4 regions of the Modicisalibacter sp. MOD 31.J genome follow, and region 2 is predicted to be linked to each of the others. Evidence: predicted binding sites of a transcription regulator. Region 2 holds the regulator's gene; each other region holds the start of a gene.
What was found. Region 2 encodes sigma-54, which starts transcription at its own class of promoters, with help from an activator protein. Its sites were predicted from a motif close to TGGCACNNNNNTTGCTNT; they were not measured.

Region 1 (4,185 bases), on a different contig from region 2:
CCCGAAGGGGGTCAGGGGAGCACGCCAGCTCACTCGGTTCGTCGGCGGTCTTACTTGTTGCCGCTGACGGTAAATTCGGGGTAGGCCTCCATGCCGCACTCGGCCAGGTCGACCCCTTCGTACTCTTCCTCTTCGCTGACCCGCAGGCCCATGACCGCCTTGATGATGCCCCAGACGACCAGGCTGGCGACGAAGGTCCAGACGAAGATCGAGACGATGCCCAGCAACTGTGCGCCGAAGCTGGCGTCGCCGTTGGAGAAGGGCACCGCGATCAGGCCCCAGATACCGACCACGCCGTGCACGGAGATGGCACCCACCGGATCGTCGATCTTGAGCTTGTCGAGGGTGACGATGGCCGCGACCACCAGCAGCCCGCCGACCGCGCCGATCAGGGTGGCGCCCAGGGCGGTGGGGGCCAGCGGCTCGGCGGTGATGGCGACCAGGCCGGCCAGGGCACCGTTCAGGGCCATGGTCAGGTCGGCCTTGCGGAACCAGATCTTGGCCAGGATGATCGCGGCGATCACGCCACCGGCGGCCGCGGCATTGGTGTTGACGAAGACCTGGGCGACCGCGTTGGCCTCGCCGACGTTGGAGACCATCAGCTCGGAGCCGCCGTTGAAGCCGAACCAGCCCAGCCACAGGATGAAGGTACCCAGCGTGGCCAGCGGCAGGTTGGAGCCCGGGATGGCGTAGATCGCGCCGTTCTTGCCGTACTTGCCCTTGCGTGCGCCGAGCAGCAGGACGCCCGCCAGTGCCGCCGTGGCACCGCACAGGTGCACCACGCCCGACCCCGCGAAGTCCTGGAAACCGGCCGCGTCGAGGAAGCCGCCACCCCATTTCCAGTAGCCCTGGATCGGATAGATGAAGCCGGTCATGACCACGGCGAAGAGCATGAAGGCCCAGAGCTTCATGCGCTCGGCCACGGCGCCGGAGACGATCGACATCGCGGTGGCGACGAACACCACCTGGAAGAAGAAGTCGGAGCGTGCCGAATAATAGACGTCGCCGCCACTGCCGAGCACGTCGTCGGCGCTGTTCTCGGCACCCAGCAAGAAGCCCAGGTTCGGCAGGAAGCCGCCGCTGTCGCTGGAGTACATGATGTGGTAGCCGATCAGCAGGTACATGGTACAGGCGATGGCGTACAGCACGATGTTCTTGGTGAGGATCTCGGTGGTGTTCTTGGCGCGCACCAGCCCCGCTTCGAGCATGGCGAAACCGGCCGCCATCCACATTACCAAGGCACCCATCACCAGGAAGTAGAAGGTGTCGAGCGCGTAGGACAATTCCACGACTTGATCATTCATTGTTTATCTCCTATCCCGCGCCGTTCAAACGGCGTCGGCCCCGCGTTCCCCGGTACGAATCCGGATGACGTCGTCGAGCGGTGTGACGAACAGCTTGCCGTCGCCGATCTTGCCGCTGTTGGCGGCCTTGCTCACGGCCTCCAGCACGCTCTCGACACGGTCGTCGTCGACAGCGATCTCGATCTTCACCTTGGGCAGGAAGTCCACGACGTACTCGGCGCCGCGGTAGAGCTCCGTATGACCCTTCTGGCGTCCGAATCCCTTGACCTCGGTGACGGTGATGCCCTGGACGCCATTGTCGGCCAGCGCCTCCCGGACATCGTCGAGCTTGAATGGTTTTATAATGGCGGTGATGAGTTTCATCCCTAAGTCTCCCGTTGTCGGCTTGCGCCTGATGACTCCATAGCGCAAGCCATGCCACCCACCGGGTTTTTTTTGAAAAACAGAGGACTAGGGAGGTTGGCGTGACAGTCGAGCGCAATGATGGGCGCGTATGCTGCACTGCAGCGCACCGTTATGGTGCTCCACGCTCGGCGCCTTGCGCCAGAATGGGGCATGCGTGACGCGGGCGCGTTGCGTATGCTGCACTCGATGCCATTCAAGGCCAGTCATGGAGAGTACGATGATCAGCAACGACCGTATCAGCCGCCTCGCCCAGCAGCTTGGCGAACGGCTCCAGGACGCCTCCCATGCGCCCGAGGAGATCCAGCGCAACGTGCACAACGTGATGCGCGGTGCCTTCGACCGCATGGAGCTGGTGACCCGTGAGGACTTCGACATCCTGATGGACGTGCTGCAGCGCACCCGGGCCCGGGTCGAGGCCCTGGAGAAGCAGGTCGCCACCCTCGAGGCCTCGCTCGATGCCGACAGCAGTGTGCCGGCCTCTCCGGCGGCGGTGGCCGCCGACACCGCGGCTCCGCCGGCGCCGGAGCCCGAGGACGCCGCGCCCCAGTCGCCTCGCGACGACGCGGACGACACCGCCGAGCGCTGAGGCTCGGCTTGCAGTCGCCGTAACGATCTGTATCACTGGGCCTTGTCTGCAACGTCGTCGGGCGAGGAGGGGGCATGGCATTAGCCATCATCAGGACGCGGGCCGGCCTGGGGCTGGAGGCCCCGGAAGTACTGGTCGAGGTGCATCTCTCCAACGGCCTGCCGGGGCTTACCCTGGTGGGCCTGCCGGAGACGGCGGTGCGCGAGAGCCGCGAGCGGGTGCGCAGCGCGCTGCTCAATGCCGGCTTCGACTTCCCCACCACACGGCGGATCACCGTCAACATGGCGCCCGCCGACCTGCCCAAGGAGGGCGGGCGCTTCGACCTGCCGATCGCCCTGGGCATTCTGGTGGCCTCCGAGCAGATTCCCGTCGCGGCGCTGGACGGCCTGGAATGCCTGGGGGAACTGGCTCTCGATGGGCGGTTGCGCCCGGTGACCGGCGTCCTGCCGGCGGCGCTGGCGGCCAAGGCCGCGGGGCGCGGGCTGTTGCTGCCCGAGACCAATGCCGACGAGGCGGCGCTGGCCGGCGAGTTGACGGTCTGGCCGGCGGCGCACCTGGGGGCGGTGGTGGCGCATCTGCTCGACCAGGCACCGCTCGCGGCGCACCGGGCCTCACCGCCGCCCCTGCCCGAGACGCCGGGCGCCGATCTCGCCGACGTGCGCGGCCAGCACCAGGCCCGGCGCGCCCTCGAGGTGGCCGCGGCTGGCGGACACAACCTGCTGTTCGCCGGTCCGCCGGGGACCGGCAAGACCATGCTGGCCAGCCGTCTGCCCGGCATCCTGCCGCCGCTGTCGCCGGACGAGGCGCTGGAGGTCGCGGCGATCCGTTCGGTGTGCGGCATGGACCTGCTCGACGAATGGGGCCGGCGGCCATTCCGCTCGCCGCACCACACCGCCAGCGGGGTGGCGCTGGTCGGTGGCGGCTCGCGACCGCGGCCCGGCGAGATCTCGCTGGCCCACCAGGGCGTGCTGTTTCTCGATGAACTGCCGCAGTTCGATCGCAGCGTGCTCGAGGTGATGCGCGAGCCGCTGGAGTCCGGGCAGATCCACATCGCCCGGGCCAGCCACCAGCGCCGTTTCCCGGCGCGGTTCCAGCTCGTTGCCGCCATGAATCCGTGCCCTTGCGGACACCTCGGCGATCCGCGTCAGGCCTGCGTGTGTACACCGGCCCAGGTCCAGCGCTACCAGGCGCGACTCTCGGGCCCGCTGCTCGACCGTATCGACCTGCAGGTCGAGGTCCCGGCGCTGCCGCCCGATCAACTCACCGCCAACACGCGCGGCGAGAGTTCCAAGGTGGTGCGCCAGCGGGTGCTCGCCGCCCGCGAACGCCAGCGCCAGCGCGGTCACCTCAACGCGCAACTGCCGGGCCCCGAACTCGAGACCGCCTGCGCGCTGCCGGACGCCGAGCGGGCCTGGCTGGCCGACGTGCTGACGCGGCTGAAGCTCTCGGCGCGCGCCTACCACCGGGTACTGCGCGTGGCACTGACGCTGGCCGATCTGGCCGGCGAAGCGCGCCCCGGGCGCGGCCAACTGATGGAGGCCATCGGTTACCGTCAGCTCGATCGCCTGCGCGGCGGCCCCGAGCAGCCGCCCGTGTAGATGCCCCGTCGATCCCGCATCTTTTGGCCAGGGAGGCCTGAATGAAGCTGTCCTTTTGTCCCGTCCATCCGTTGCCACGGCGCTGCCCGTCGACGCGGGGTGGACGATGATCGCATTTCTCGAGTCCCAGCCGCTCGCCGTCAGCATCGGCCTGTTCGTCGCCTGCTCGCTGGTCATCGGCGTGGTCGGCACCCGGTTGACCCATATCGTCGACGACCTGGCCGACCGTACCGGCCTCGGCGAAGCGATCGCCGGGGCGGTGCTGCTGGGCATGGCCACCTCGTTGTCGGGT
Region 2 (4,185 bases):
CGACCTGGCCGAGCAGCGCCAGGTGCGTGTCATCCGCTTCCTCGGGAACCAGCAGGACGAAGATCAGATCGACCGGCTCGCCGTCGACCGCATCGAAGTCGATGGGCTCCTGGAGCTTCAGAAAGCCGGCGATCGGGGCCTTGCAGTGCGGATTGCGCGCATGCGGAATGGCGACACCGTTGCCGATGCCGGTACTGCCCAGGCGTTCCCGTCCGATCAGCCGGCTGAAGACTTCCTGGCTGTCGAGGCTGGGCGTGTTCTGCGCGATGAAGGTACTGAAGAACTCCAGTACGCGTTTCTTGCTCCCCCCGGGCACCGCGAACAGGGTGCGCTCGGGGGGAAGGATGGCTTCCAGTGTCATGATGGAGGGGTCAGCGGGCGCCGGCGCCTTGCGCGCGGGCCTGGGCCTTCTCCTTGTGCTTGACGAGCTGGCGGTCGAGCTTGTCGGCCAGCGCGTCGATGGCGGCGTACATGTCCGCATTCTCGGCTTCGGCGTGCAGATCGGCACCGGCGGCGTGCAGGGTACAGGCGGCCTGTTGACGCTCCTTCTCGATCGACAGCGTCACCTGGGCCGTGGTGATGTTGTCGTAATGGCGTTCCAGCCGCATGAGTTTCTCGTTGACGTAGTCACGCAGAGCATCCGTCAGTTCGACGTGATGGCCGGTGATGTTGGCTTGCATGGGCACGCTCCTGTTACCGCGGGTGGTGGCTCGATTGTAACCCTTTTTGCAGCTTAGCAAACCCCCGCGGGATTACCCGAGAGGCAGGCGTGAAATTTGTCGTTCGCGGGCGGGCGTGTCGGCGGGGTGACGGGGAGCGGCACCTTCCCTGTGCCGGGCGGGACGCGGTGTTCAGGCGAGGCGCTTGCGCTCGCTGGAGGAGGGGATGCCCATGGCCTCGCGATACTTGGCCACGGTGCGTCGCGCGACCTGGATGCCGTCCTCGGCGAGCAGGTCGACCAGCTTGCTGTCGGAAAGCGGCTTGCGCGGCGGCTCCTCGCCGATCAGTTTCTTGAGCCGGGCGCGGATGGCGGTGCTGGAGTGCGCGTCGCCTTCGCCGCCGACGTGGCTCGAAAAGAAGTACTTGAGTTCGAAGACGCCGCGCGGGGTATGGATGAACTTCTGGGTGGTCACCCGCGAGATGGTCGATTCGTGCATCTCCACGGCCTGGGCGATGTCGGCGAGGATCAGGGGCTTCATGGCTTCCTCGCCGCGCTCGAGGAAGTCGAGCTGGCGCGTCATGATCTCGCGGCCGACCTTGAGCAGGGTGTCGTTGCGGCTCGACAGGCTCTTGATCAGCCAGCGGGCCTCCTGCAGGTGCTGCTTCATGAAGGTATTGTCGTCGCTCTTGTCGGCGCGGCGGATCAGGGCGGCGTAGTCGGGCTGGATGCGCAGCCGTGGCAGCGCCTCCGGATTGAGCTCGATGCGCCAGCCGTCGCGTACGCGACGGGCGAGCAGGTCGGGGATCACGTAGTCGCTGGCACTGTCGTCGAAGGCCTGGCCCGGGCGCGGGTCGAGCGCGCGGATCAGGGCGATCACCGAATCCAGCTGGTCGTCCTCGAGGCGCAGGCGCCGCTTGAGCAGCTTGCGATCGTCACCGGCGAGCGCTTCGAGGAACTGGCGAACCAGGCGCTTGGCCTGGGGCAGCAGCGGCGTGTCGTCGGGCAGGGTACCGAGCTGGAGCAGCAGGCACTCGCGCAGGTCGCGGGCGAACACCCCGGTCGGGTCGAACTGTTGCAGACGGTAGAGGACCTGCTCGACGTCGCTGGCGCGGAGTCCGGCGAGGCCCTGGGCGCGAAGTCCTTCGGCGAGGGTGTCGAGCTCGCCGTCGAGATAGCCGTCGGCGGTGATCGCGTCGATCAGGGTCTCGGCGATCAGCCGCTCGCGGGTGTCGAGATCGGCCATGTCGAGCTGCCAGAGCAGGTGGTCCTGAAGGCTCTCGCCGGCGGCGTTGCGGTCGAAGTCGGGGCCATCCTCGCTGCGACTGCCGGCCGGCGCGAGGTCCTGATAGGTATCGGACCAGTCGCTGTCGACGCTCAGTTCGTCGGGGATGTCCTGGCTCCAGTCATCCTCGGCCGGTTCGCTGGACGTGGTCTCGCCGAACTCTTCCTCCATCTCGAGCATGGGATTGGACTCGAGCGCCTGCTGGATCTCCTGGCGCAGGTCCAGCGTCGACAGCTGCAGCAACTGGATGGCCTGCTGCAGCTGTGGCGTCATGGTCAACTGGGTGCCGACCCGAAGCTGCAACGTGGGTTTCATAGCCATGGCGAAGAAGCGTCATCGAGAGAATTTGTCGACACGTTATCCTGACGCCGAAAGGCTTGCAAGCCTTAAAGCAATAACCGTGCCACTATTCCGGCGGCCGGCTAGCGGCGATGCCTTGCAGGACGCGGCGCCGAGGCAGGAGGGGCGGGACGGCGCCGGTCGCGACTACAGGCGGAATTCGTTGCCCAGGTAGACCTCGCGGACCTTCTTGCTGGCGAGGATCGCCTCGGCGCCGCCCTCGGCGATGATCTGGCCGTCGCCGACGATGTAGGCCTTGTCGCAGATATCCAGTGTCTCGCGGACGTTGTGATCGGTGATCAGGATGCCGATGCCCCGGTCGCGAAGCTGGCGGATGATGCCCTTGATCTCGCCCACCGAGATCGGATCGACGCCGGCGAACGGCTCGTCGAGCAGGATGAAGGCCGGTTCGGTGGCCAGCGAGCGGGCGATCTCCACGCGGCGGCGTTCGCCGCCGGACAGGCTCATGCCCATGTTGTCGCGAATGTGGTCGATGTGGAACTCCTCGAGCAGGTGCTCGAGCTGCGTCCGGCGGGCGGCCTTGTCGAGATCCCGGCGGGTCTCGAGGATCGCCATGATGTTGTCGGCCACCGAGAGCTTGCGGAAGATCGAGGCCTCCTGAGGGAGGTAGCCGATCCCCGCGCGAGCCCGGTGATGCATGGGCGCCCGGCTGAGGTCCTGGTCGTCGATCGCCACTTCGCCGGCGTCGGCGCGCACCAGCCCCACGATCATGTAGAACGAGGTGGTCTTGCCGGCGCCGTTGGGGCCCAGCAGGCCGACGATGCTGCCCTGACCGATGGTCAGGCTGATGTCCTGGACCACCCGGCGATTCTTGTAGCTCTTGGCCAGATGGCTGGCGGTGAGCGTCTTCATCGCGGACGATTCTCCTCGGTTGTCGGCGCTCGTCATTGCGACGACTTGGGGGTGAGGGTCATGCGCACGCGCTGGTCCTGGCTGCCCTGGGCGTTGGAGCGGGCCTGGACCTTGCGACTGTCGAGATAGTATTCGACATAGGCGCCGTTGAAGGTGTCCTTGGCCTGATGCAGCTCGGCGTGGCCGATCAGTTCGACGCGGCGCGCCCCGGCATGGTAGACGACGGTGTCGCCCCAGCCCTTGACCAGTTCGTCATCGGGGGCCGGGCGCTGCTCGAGGTAGGCGCGCTGCTGCTGGCCGGTGGCGGTGACCCGGGTCACTTCGCCCTGGTCGTTGCGTTCGATCTCGACCCGGTGGGCCTTGAGCACCATGCTGCCCTGCTGCATGTCGACGTTGCCGGTGTAGACGGCGGTGCCGGCGCGGTCGTCGAGCTCGAGGCGATCGGCGGCGACGTTGATGGGTTGGCTGGCATCGCTCTCCAGCGCCATGGCCGATGGCGCGAGCAGGGTCAGCGCGGTCAGGCCGAGTCCGGCGAGGTAGGCTCGCATGGGTATCCTCACTGTTGACTGATCGGCGGGTGAAAACCGTGGACGTCGCCGGCCAGGCGCAGTTGGCCGGTGTCGATCCAGGCGTCGAAGCGCTCGCCGCGGACCCGCTGGCGGTGCTTGTGAAGCACCGTCTCGGTGTCGCTCCAGGCGTGGCGCTGGTCGGCATCGTAGATCAGGGTCTGGCTGTTGATCCGCCACCCTTCACCGGGCGTCTGGAGCTGGGCGTCGCCGGTCAGGATCAGCGGGTTGCCGCCGGTTTCCAGCCTACCCTTGTCGGCGGTGGCGAACCAGACCCGGCCCTTGGCGTCGACGAGCCGCCCATCCGGGGTGTCGAGGCGGGTCACGTCGTCACCCGGGGTGTGCTCGAGACGCGGTGTGGCGAGGCGCTGGTAGGCCTGGCCCTGGCTGTCGAAGCGCGTCAGCTCGGCGTCTTCGAGGTAGTAGTCGGGCTCGCCGGTCTCGCCCTCGGGGACCGGGCCGGG
Region 3 (4,185 bases), on a different contig from region 2:
CTGGAAGGGCATCAACGAATCCGACATGATCCTGCGCCCGGAGGACGGCACCGGCTTCCTCGACCCGTTCACCGAAGACGCGACCCTGGTGCTGCGCTGCGACATCATCGAGCCGGCCACCATGCAGGGTTACGAGCGTGACCCGCGCTCCATCGCCAAGCGTGCCGAGGCCTACCTGAACTCCACCGGCCTGGGCGACACCGCCTTCTTCGGTCCGGAGCCCGAGTTCTTCATCTTCGACGAGGTCCACTGGCGTGCCGACATCGACGGCGCCATGTACAAGATCACCTCCGAAGAAGGCGCCTGGGCGACCTCGGCCACCAACGTCGAAGGCGGCAACCTGGGCCACCGTCCGCGCGTCAAGGGCGGTTACTTCCCGGTCCCGCCGGTGGACAGCTTCCATGATATCCGCAGCGCGATGTGCAACACCCTGGAAGCGATCGGCCAGGCGGTGGAAGTGCATCACCACGAAGTGGCCAACGCCGGCCAGAACGAGATCGGCGTCAAGTTCAACACCCTGGTCAAGAAGGCCGACGAGGTCCAGCAGCTCAAGTACGTGGTGCACAACGTCGCCCACGCCTACGGCAAGACCGCGACCTTCATGCCCAAGCCGCTGGTCGGCGACAACGGGTCCGGCATGCACGTGCACTCTTCCTTCTGGAAGGATGGCGAGAACCAGTTCGCCGGCGACGGCTATGCCGGTCTGTCCGAGACCGCCCTCTACTACATCGGCGGTATCATCAAGCACGCGCGTGCCCTGAACGCCTTCACCAACGCTTCGACCAACTCCTACAAGCGTCTGGTACCGGGCTTCGAGGCGCCGGTCATGCTGGCCTACTCGGCGCGCAACCGTTCCGCGTCGATCCGCATCCCGTACACGTCCAGCCCGAAAGGCAAGCGCGTCGAGTGCCGCTTCCCCGACCCGACCGCCAACCCCTACCTGGCGTTCGCGGCCATCCTGATGGCGGGCATCGACGGCATCAAGAACAAGATCCATCCGGGCGACGCGATGGACAAGAACCTCTACGACCTGCCGCCGGAAGAGGGCAAGAAGGTGCCGACCGTGGCCAACAGCCTCGATCAGGCCCTGGAAGCCCTGAACGACGACCGTGCCTTCCTCACCGAAGGCGGCGTGTTCACCGACGACATGATCGATGCCTACATCGAGCTGAAGGACGAGGAAGTCGAGCGCCTGCGCATGGCGACGCACCCGGTCGAATTCGACCTCTACTACAGCTGCTGAGGGCCTCGGCCGGCCCGCGATGGTCTATCGTGGGTCGTGCCGGTCGTCTTCCGCCGGCTTGCTCGCAAGCCGCACCGAAGGGGCTCGCCACGGCGGGCCCCTTTTGCGTTTTGCGTTACACTGCCGGAGGATCGCCGTCCGGCGCCGGTACGGGCGGGACAATGAGCAGAGAGGGCAGGGACGATGATGCGGCGTCTACTCGCGGTGGGCTTGGTGATGGGGCTGGCATGGAGCATGGCCCAGGCGGCGACGGTCTATCGCACGACCGATGCCCAGGGCAACGTGGTCTTCACCGACCGGCCGGTGGACGACGCCCAGCGCGTCGACCTGGCGCCGCTGACCGTTGTGCCCTCGGCCAGTCCGTCGTCGACGCCGTCGGCGGCCCCGAGCCGCGAGACGTCGTCGTCGAGGCGAGCCATCGGTCAGCCGTTCATGCCCTATACCACCTTTCGCATCGCCTCGCCGCCGGACGGCAAGACCCTGCCCACCGGCGCCGCCGGCAACGTCCAGGTGATGCTCGATATCGAGCCCGACCTGCGCCCGGACCACAAGGTCCGCCTGCTCGTCGACGGCAACGTCAGCCAGTCGGCCCTGCATACCAGTGCCTTCATGCTCACCAACCTGGATCGCGGCGAACACACCCTGCGCGCCGAACTGCTCGATGGCGACGGCAAGGTGCGTCATCGCAGTGCGCCGGTGACACTCTACGTCCAGCGTGCCAGCGTTAATCTGCCCGCCAACCCCAACAACCCCGCCAACTGAGAGGGTGTTTACAAAATGCCTGCGCTCGACAATACGGCGTTAAAATCGGCCTAAAAATGCTCATTTAGCCCTTGTAAACTCCGCTTTTTCGGCCGATTTCGCCTTGTCTTGCCTTCGCTCGCCGACTTTGTAAACACCCTCTGAGGCGACCGCGCCGGCCGGAAAAGGGTTCCGGCATGGCGCGTCGTGCCATCTTCGCCGTCTCGTGCTGCACCGCCGCAACGCCGCCGGGTGCCGACGACGCCTGCCCGGGCGTGCCATTCTGGCGCGGCAGGGTTCGACCTGATGCACCATAATGGTGCGTAACGGCGCGCGGCGGCGGCGCGGATCTCGCGTCGTTACGGTCTTTCGCAGAGTGGCGCGCTTTTTGCAAATCGACAGCTAACGAGTCCCGGAATGTCGGAACGAGCCATGTATCAACGCCTGCTGGAGAATCTCACCACCGCGGTCGTCCTGCTCGACGACGCGTTGCGCGTGCGCTGGTTGAACCCCGCGGCGGAGGCGCTGCTGGCGGTCAGCCAGGGCCGCGTCCAGGGCCTGCGGCTGGAATGCCTGGAGGGCGAGGGCGGCGCCGTGGCCGAGGTGCTGGCCAAGGCGCTCGAGGAGTATCACCCCTTCACCCAGCGCGAGGCGGTCCTGCTGCTGGTCGGCGGTGAATCGATCACCGTCGACTTCACGGTGACGCCGCTCGCCGAGGACGAGCTGCTGCTGGAGATCGAGCCCCGCGACCGGCTGATGCGCATCTCCCGCGAGGAGGCGCTGATCAGTCGCCAGGAGACCATCAAGGTGCTCTCCCGGGGGCTGGCCCACGAGATCAAGAACCCGCTGGGCGGCATCCGCGGTGCCGCGCAACTGCTCGAGCGCGATCTGCCCGACCCGCAGCTCGCCGAGTTCACCCGGGTGATCGTCGAGGAGGCCGACCGGCTGCGCGATCTGGTCGATCGCATGCTTGGCCCCAACCACATGGTCCGCCACGAGCCGCTCAACATCCACAAGGTCCTCGAGCGGGTGCGTGCCTTGCTCGAGGCCGAGCATTCGCGGGTCGACTACGTGCGCGACTACGACCCCAGCCTGCCCGATCTCAACGGCGACGAGTCGCAGTTGATCCAGGCGGTACTCAACGTCGCGCGCAACGCCGTGCAGGCCATGGAGGAGAGCGGCGTCGCCCGGCCCCGGCTGACGTTGCGCACCCGTGCGCGGCGCCAGTTCACCCTGGGGGCGGAGCGCCACCGGCTGGTCTGCGAGGTGGCGATCATCGACAACGGCCCGGGGATCCCCGCGACGTTGCGCGAGACGCTGTTCTACCCGATGGTCTCGGGGCGCGCCGAAGGTAGCGGGCTGGGGCTGTCGATCGCCCAGTCGATCCTCCACCAGCACCAGGGCCTGATCGAGTGCGACTCGCAGCCCGGCTGTACCGAATTCCGCCTGCTGATTCCGCTGGAGGCGAACTGATGGCAGCGGCAGGCACACGCAGCGCCGGACGCGCTGATCTTGCGACATTCGCCGGAGGCGAACCTATGCTACCCGCTGGAGGGCTTTATGACTGACGTCGCTCGTATCGTGATCGTCGACGACGACCGTGCCATACGATGGGTGCTGGAGCGCGCCCTCGCCCAGCCGGACCTGGAAGTGACCAGTTTCGATCGCGCCGACACCGCGCTCGAGAGCCTGTTGCGCCACCCGCCGGACGTGCTGCTCACCGACATCCGCATGCCGGGGCTGGACGGCCTCGATCTGATGGCGAGGCTCCGCGAGAGCCACCCCGACCTGCCGGTGATCGTGATGACCGCGCATTCCGACCTGGACAGTGCGGTGGCGTCCTATCAGGGCGGGGCCTTCGAATACCTGCCCAAGCCGTTCGACGTCGACGAGGCACTGGCCCTGGTACGCCGTGCGGTGGCCCATGCCCGCGAACGTCAGTCGCCGGCGGCGGTGCCCGAGGGCCTGACCACCGAGATCATCGGCGAGGCGCCGGCGATGCAGGAGGTGTTTCGCGCCATCGGCCGGCTCTCGCAGTCGCACATCACCGTGTTGATCAACGGCGAGTCCGGGACCGGCAAGGAGCGGGTCGCCCAGGCACTGCATCAGCACAGCCCGCGCCGCTCGCACCCGTTCATCGCCCTGAACATGGCGGCGATCCCCAAGGACCTGATGGAGTCCGAGCTGTTCGGCCACGAGAA
Region 4 (4,185 bases), on a different contig from region 2:
TGGTGATCAGCACGCCCACGGTGCCCGAGCCCATCCAGGAGGCGGTGGCGTCGATGGCGCTGCGTCCCGGCAGGCCGAAGATGCGGCGGAAGGGCGTGCGCACCAGGCTGCCGATGAATTCCATGAAGCCGAAGTCGACCAGCAAGGGCAGCAGGATGGCGGCGAAGAAGAAGAAGGTCAGCAGCACCGGGGCCAGGTCATTGAGCATCACGCCGCCGGTAAAGGACGCGGTGACCACCTCGGGGCCGACCTGGAAGTAGGTCATCAGCGCGAAGACCGCGCCGAGGGCGCGCATGGCCACCCACAACGGGGCGACGTCGAACAGCTCGTGCAGGGCGCCTTCGCGGGCCCAGCCCGGGTTGGCGAGCTTGACCACCAGCGTCAGCACGATGGACAGGCACAGCACCGCCACGGCGATGGGTGGCAGGGCCTCGCCGAGCAGCGCCTTGAGGCCGTCGGCCATCAGGCCCATGCCGATATTGATGGTATCGCCGGTGGAGAAGGGCACCAGGAACAGGCCGATGCCGAGCAGCGAGGGAATCAGGAATTTCAGCAGACCGGCGCGACTCAGCGGCGCGGCCTGGGTGGCGAGGGTCGTTTCGATGGAATCGGCCATGAGAGGGCTCTATTGGTCTTGTAATGGGGTTGGCCCGACCCTCGAGGAGCCGGGCGACGTAGCGAATCAGTCGCGGTGTTCCACGCCGGGCAGCACGCAAAGCATCTCGTAGAGCAGGGTGGCGCCCATCAGCGCGGTATTGCCGCTGGGGTCGTAGGGCGGCGAGACCTCCACCAGATCGCCGCCGACCACGTTGAGCCCGGCCGCGCCGCGCACGATCTCCAGGCCCTGGGCGGCGGTGAGTCCCCCCATTTCGACGGTGCCGGTGCCCGGCGCCACCGAGGGGTCGAGGCCGTCGATGTCGAAGGAGATGTACACCGGGGCGTTGCCCATTCGCTCGCGGACCTCGGCCATCAGCGGTGCCAGTGACTGGTACCAGCACTGTTCGGCGGTCACCACACGAAAGCCCTGGTCGCGACACCAGTCGAAGTCGTCGGAGGCGTAGCCGGTGCCGCGCAGACCGATCTGGACGACCCGCTCGCTGTCGAGCAGCCCCTCTTCCTGGGCGCGACGGAACGGACAGCCGTGGGCGACCTCCTCGCCGAACATGTGCTCGTTGACATCGGCATGGGCGTCGATGTGGATCAGTCCCACCGGGCCGTGCCTGGCGGCGATGGCGCGCAGGATCGGCCATGTCAGCGTATGGTCGCCGCCAAGCGTCAGCGGCACGCAGCCGTGGACCAGCACGTCGTCGTAGAAGCGGGTGATGATGTCGAGATTCTTCGGCAGGTTGAAGGTGTTGATCGGCACGTCGCCGAGGTCCGCCACCTGCAGGCTGTCGAAGGGCGCGGCGCGGGTCGCCATGTTGTAGGGCCGCAGCATGCGCGACTCGTCGCGGATCTGGCGCGGGCCGAGGCGGGTACCCGGGCGGTTGGAGGTGCCGATGTCCATGGGGATGCCGATGAAGGCGGCATCCAGGCCGCTGGCATCGGTCTGGGTGGGCAGGCGCATCATGGTCGCCGGACCGCCGAAGCGGGGCATCTCGTTGCCGCCCAGCGGCTGGTTGAAGGATGAGTCGCTCACGCGGTCTCCTGATTCGCGAATGAGTGGATCACCTTCCCTGGAGCAGGAAGCGTGCCAATTCGTAATGAACTGTTTTCGAAGGCTTTTAGAGATCAGGGCGATGCGTTTTTGAATCAAGTGATGGCGTCGGGTGATACGCTCATGAATCATTGATACGCTGTTGCATCACCCGCGATGCAGCGAGCCGCCATGACCGACATCGACCGCGCGATCCTCGATACCATCGTCGAGACCGCCCACGACCACTTCTTCATCGTCGATGCCGGCGGGGGGATCCTCGACGTCAGCCCGGGCAGTGCCGCCGTCTACGGTCTGAGCCGCGAGGAACTTCGCGCCAGCACCGTTCAGCAACTGGTCGAACGCGGCGTCCTGCGCCCTTCGGTGACCCTCGAGGTACTGCGTACCGGGCGGCCGGCGCAACTGATGCAGCAGACCGAGACGGGCCGACGGGTCGTCGCCGAAGCCTATCCGGTGTTCGTCGACGGCGAGCTGGTGCGGGTGGTCTCGCGGTCGATGGATCTTACCGACCTGCAGTTGCTGCAGGACGAGTACAGCCTGCTCCAGCAGCGTTTCAGCGATCACCTGAAGCGCGGCGCGGGCACGTCGCTGGACGATGCGCTCGACCTCGACACGCTCGAGGTGCGCAGCGCGGTGATGCGCGAGATCGCCTTGCTGCTCAAGCGCGTGGCGCCCACCGATGCCACGGTGCTGATGCTCGGCGAGTCGGGGGTGGGCAAGACCGCCTTCGCCCGACAGCTCCACCGCTGGAGTCAGCGCGGCGAGGGGCCCTTCATCGACGTCAACTGCGCGGCGATTCCCGAGGCGCTGTTCGAATCCGAGATGTTCGGCTACCAGCCCGGTGCCTTCAGCGGCGCGGCGCGTCAGGGCAAGGCGGGGGTGCTGGAGATGGCCCATGGCGGCACGCTGTTTCTCGACGAGATCGGTGAGTTGCCGCTGGCGATGCAGACCAAGCTGCTCAAGGTGATCCAGGACGGCCGCCTGACGCGCCTCGGCGATGTCCAGTCACGGCGGGTCGACTTCCGCCTGGTGGTGGCCACCAACCAGGATCTGGAAGCGCGGGTGGCGAGCGGTGACTTCCGGCTCGATCTCTACTATCGGCTCAACGTCATCCCGGTGACCCTGCCGCCGCTGCGCGAGCGTCGCGAGGACATCCCGGCGCTGGTCGAGCGCTGCCTGGGCCACCTCAACCAGCGCTATGCGCGCACCAAGGTGCTGCACCCGACGGCCTGGACGACGCTGATGGACAACGAGTGGGCGGGCAACGTGCGCGAGCTGGAGAACTGGCTGGAGCGTGCCTGGCTGGCGTCGCCGGGCGACGTGATCGGCGCCCCCGGCGATCGCGAACCCGAGGCGCCGGGGGTAGCGGTGGAACCGAGCCGCGAGGTCGGGGGCGCTTGCCTGGCCGAGGGCGAAACGCTCGGGCAGGCGCTGGCCACCCACGAACGGCGGATACTCGCCGCGCAGTGCGCGTCGGGCGAGAGTACCTACGCCATCGCCCGCCGCCTGGGAATCAGTCAGCCCAGCGTGGTGCGCAAGTTGCGCAAGCACGGCCTGCGCTGCGGCGGGTAGCGTGTTCGAAACGACGACACCCCGCCGAAGCGGGGTGTCGTGAGCCGGGGGGCGGTGCGAGTCGCTCAGGGCAGTTCGTCCGCCTCGGCGTTCTCCTTCTTGGCCGGGATCAGGTCCTCGCGGCGGAGCTTGAGGCCAATCAGCAGTGCCGAGGCCACGTAGACCGACGAGTAGGTGCCGATCCCCACGCCGACCATCAGCGCCAGGGCGAAGTTGTGGATCATGTCGCCGCCCAGCAGCAGCAGCGCCAGCAGCACCAGCAGGGTGGTGCCGGACGTGGCGAGCGTACGCGCCAGGGTCTGGTTGATGGCGTCGTTGAAGATCGCCGCCATGTCGTCGGTACGCGACTTGCGGATGTTCTCGCGGATGCGGTCGTAGACGATGATGGTGTCGTTGAGCGAGTAACCGATCACCGCCAGCACCGCCGCCAGCACCGTCAGGTCGAAGTCGATCTGGAACAGCGAGAACACGCCGAGCACGATGACCACGTCGTGGACCAGGGCGAGCAGGGCGCCCAGCGAGAACTTGTACTGGAAGCGCAGTGCCACGTAGAGCATCACCACGCCCAGTGCCACCAGCATGCCCAGACCGCTCTGGTCGCGTAGCTGGTCGCCCACCTGGGCGCCGACGAACTCGGCGCGCACCAGGCTGACGTTGCCGCCGGCCTGGGCGAGCACGCTGGTGACCTGATTGCCGACGCCGGGGTCGAAGGCCTGCTGCAGGCGCACCAGCACGTCGGTGGGGGCGCCGAACGTCTGCACCGAGACGTTGCTGAAGCCGGCGCTCTCCAGTGTCTGACGCACCGCCTCGAGGGCCGGGGCCGTGGCGTAGCGCACCTCGACCAGGGTGCCGCCGGTGAAGTCGAGCCCCAGGTTGAGCTGCTGGAACAGCAGCGAGACGATCGAGATCAGCAGCAGCGCTCCGGAGAAGTAGAACGCCAGATGGCGCTTACCCAT

Region 1: a site for sigma-54 is predicted at 1,707-1,724, ahead of KGR00_RS11330 (P-II family nitrogen regulator). Genes of this name have one in related genera too.
Region 3: a site for sigma-54 is predicted at 2,362-2,379, ahead of glnL (nitrogen regulation protein NR(II)). Genes of this name have one in related genera too.
Region 4: a site for sigma-54 is predicted at 1,679-1,696, ahead of speB (agmatinase). Genes of this name have one in related genera too.

What each region holds. Positions count from the first base shown of each region.
Region 1 covers NZ_JAGXFF010000003.1:147,981-152,165, reverse strand. Annotated here, with positions in the region: gene KGR00_RS11335 (ammonium transporter) at 51-1,304, opposite strand; gene KGR00_RS11330 (P-II family nitrogen regulator) at 1,329-1,667, opposite strand; gene KGR00_RS11325 (accessory factor UbiK family protein) at 1,927-2,295, shown strand; gene KGR00_RS11320 (YifB family Mg chelatase-like AAA ATPase) at 2,370-3,893, shown strand; gene KGR00_RS11315 (sodium:calcium antiporter) at 4,000-4,185, shown strand, end outside.
Region 2 covers NZ_JAGXFF010000001.1:1,164,687-1,168,871, forward strand. Annotated here, with positions in the region: gene ptsN (PTS IIA-like nitrogen regulatory protein PtsN) at 1-361, opposite strand, end outside; gene raiA (ribosome-associated translation inhibitor RaiA) at 372-680, opposite strand; gene KGR00_RS05175 (RNA polymerase factor sigma-54) at 852-2,264, opposite strand; gene lptB (LPS export ABC transporter ATP-binding protein) at 2,430-3,155, opposite strand; gene lptA (lipopolysaccharide transport periplasmic protein LptA) at 3,188-3,703, opposite strand; gene lptC (LPS export ABC transporter periplasmic protein LptC) at 3,712-4,185, opposite strand, start outside.
Region 3 covers NZ_JAGXFF010000003.1:676,889-681,073, forward strand. Annotated here, with positions in the region: gene glnA (glutamate--ammonia ligase) at 1-1,243, shown strand, start outside; gene KGR00_RS13670 (DUF4124 domain-containing protein) at 1,427-2,005, shown strand; gene glnL (nitrogen regulation protein NR(II)) at 2,417-3,457, shown strand; gene glnG (nitrogen regulation protein NR(I)) at 3,545-4,185, shown strand, end outside.
Region 4 covers NZ_JAGXFF010000006.1:113,608-117,792, forward strand. Annotated here, with positions in the region: gene KGR00_RS20300 (YjiH family protein) at 1-616, opposite strand, end outside; gene speB (agmatinase) at 683-1,597, opposite strand; gene KGR00_RS20310 (sigma 54-interacting transcriptional regulator) at 1,829-3,229, shown strand; gene secF (protein translocase subunit SecF) at 3,295-4,185, opposite strand, start outside.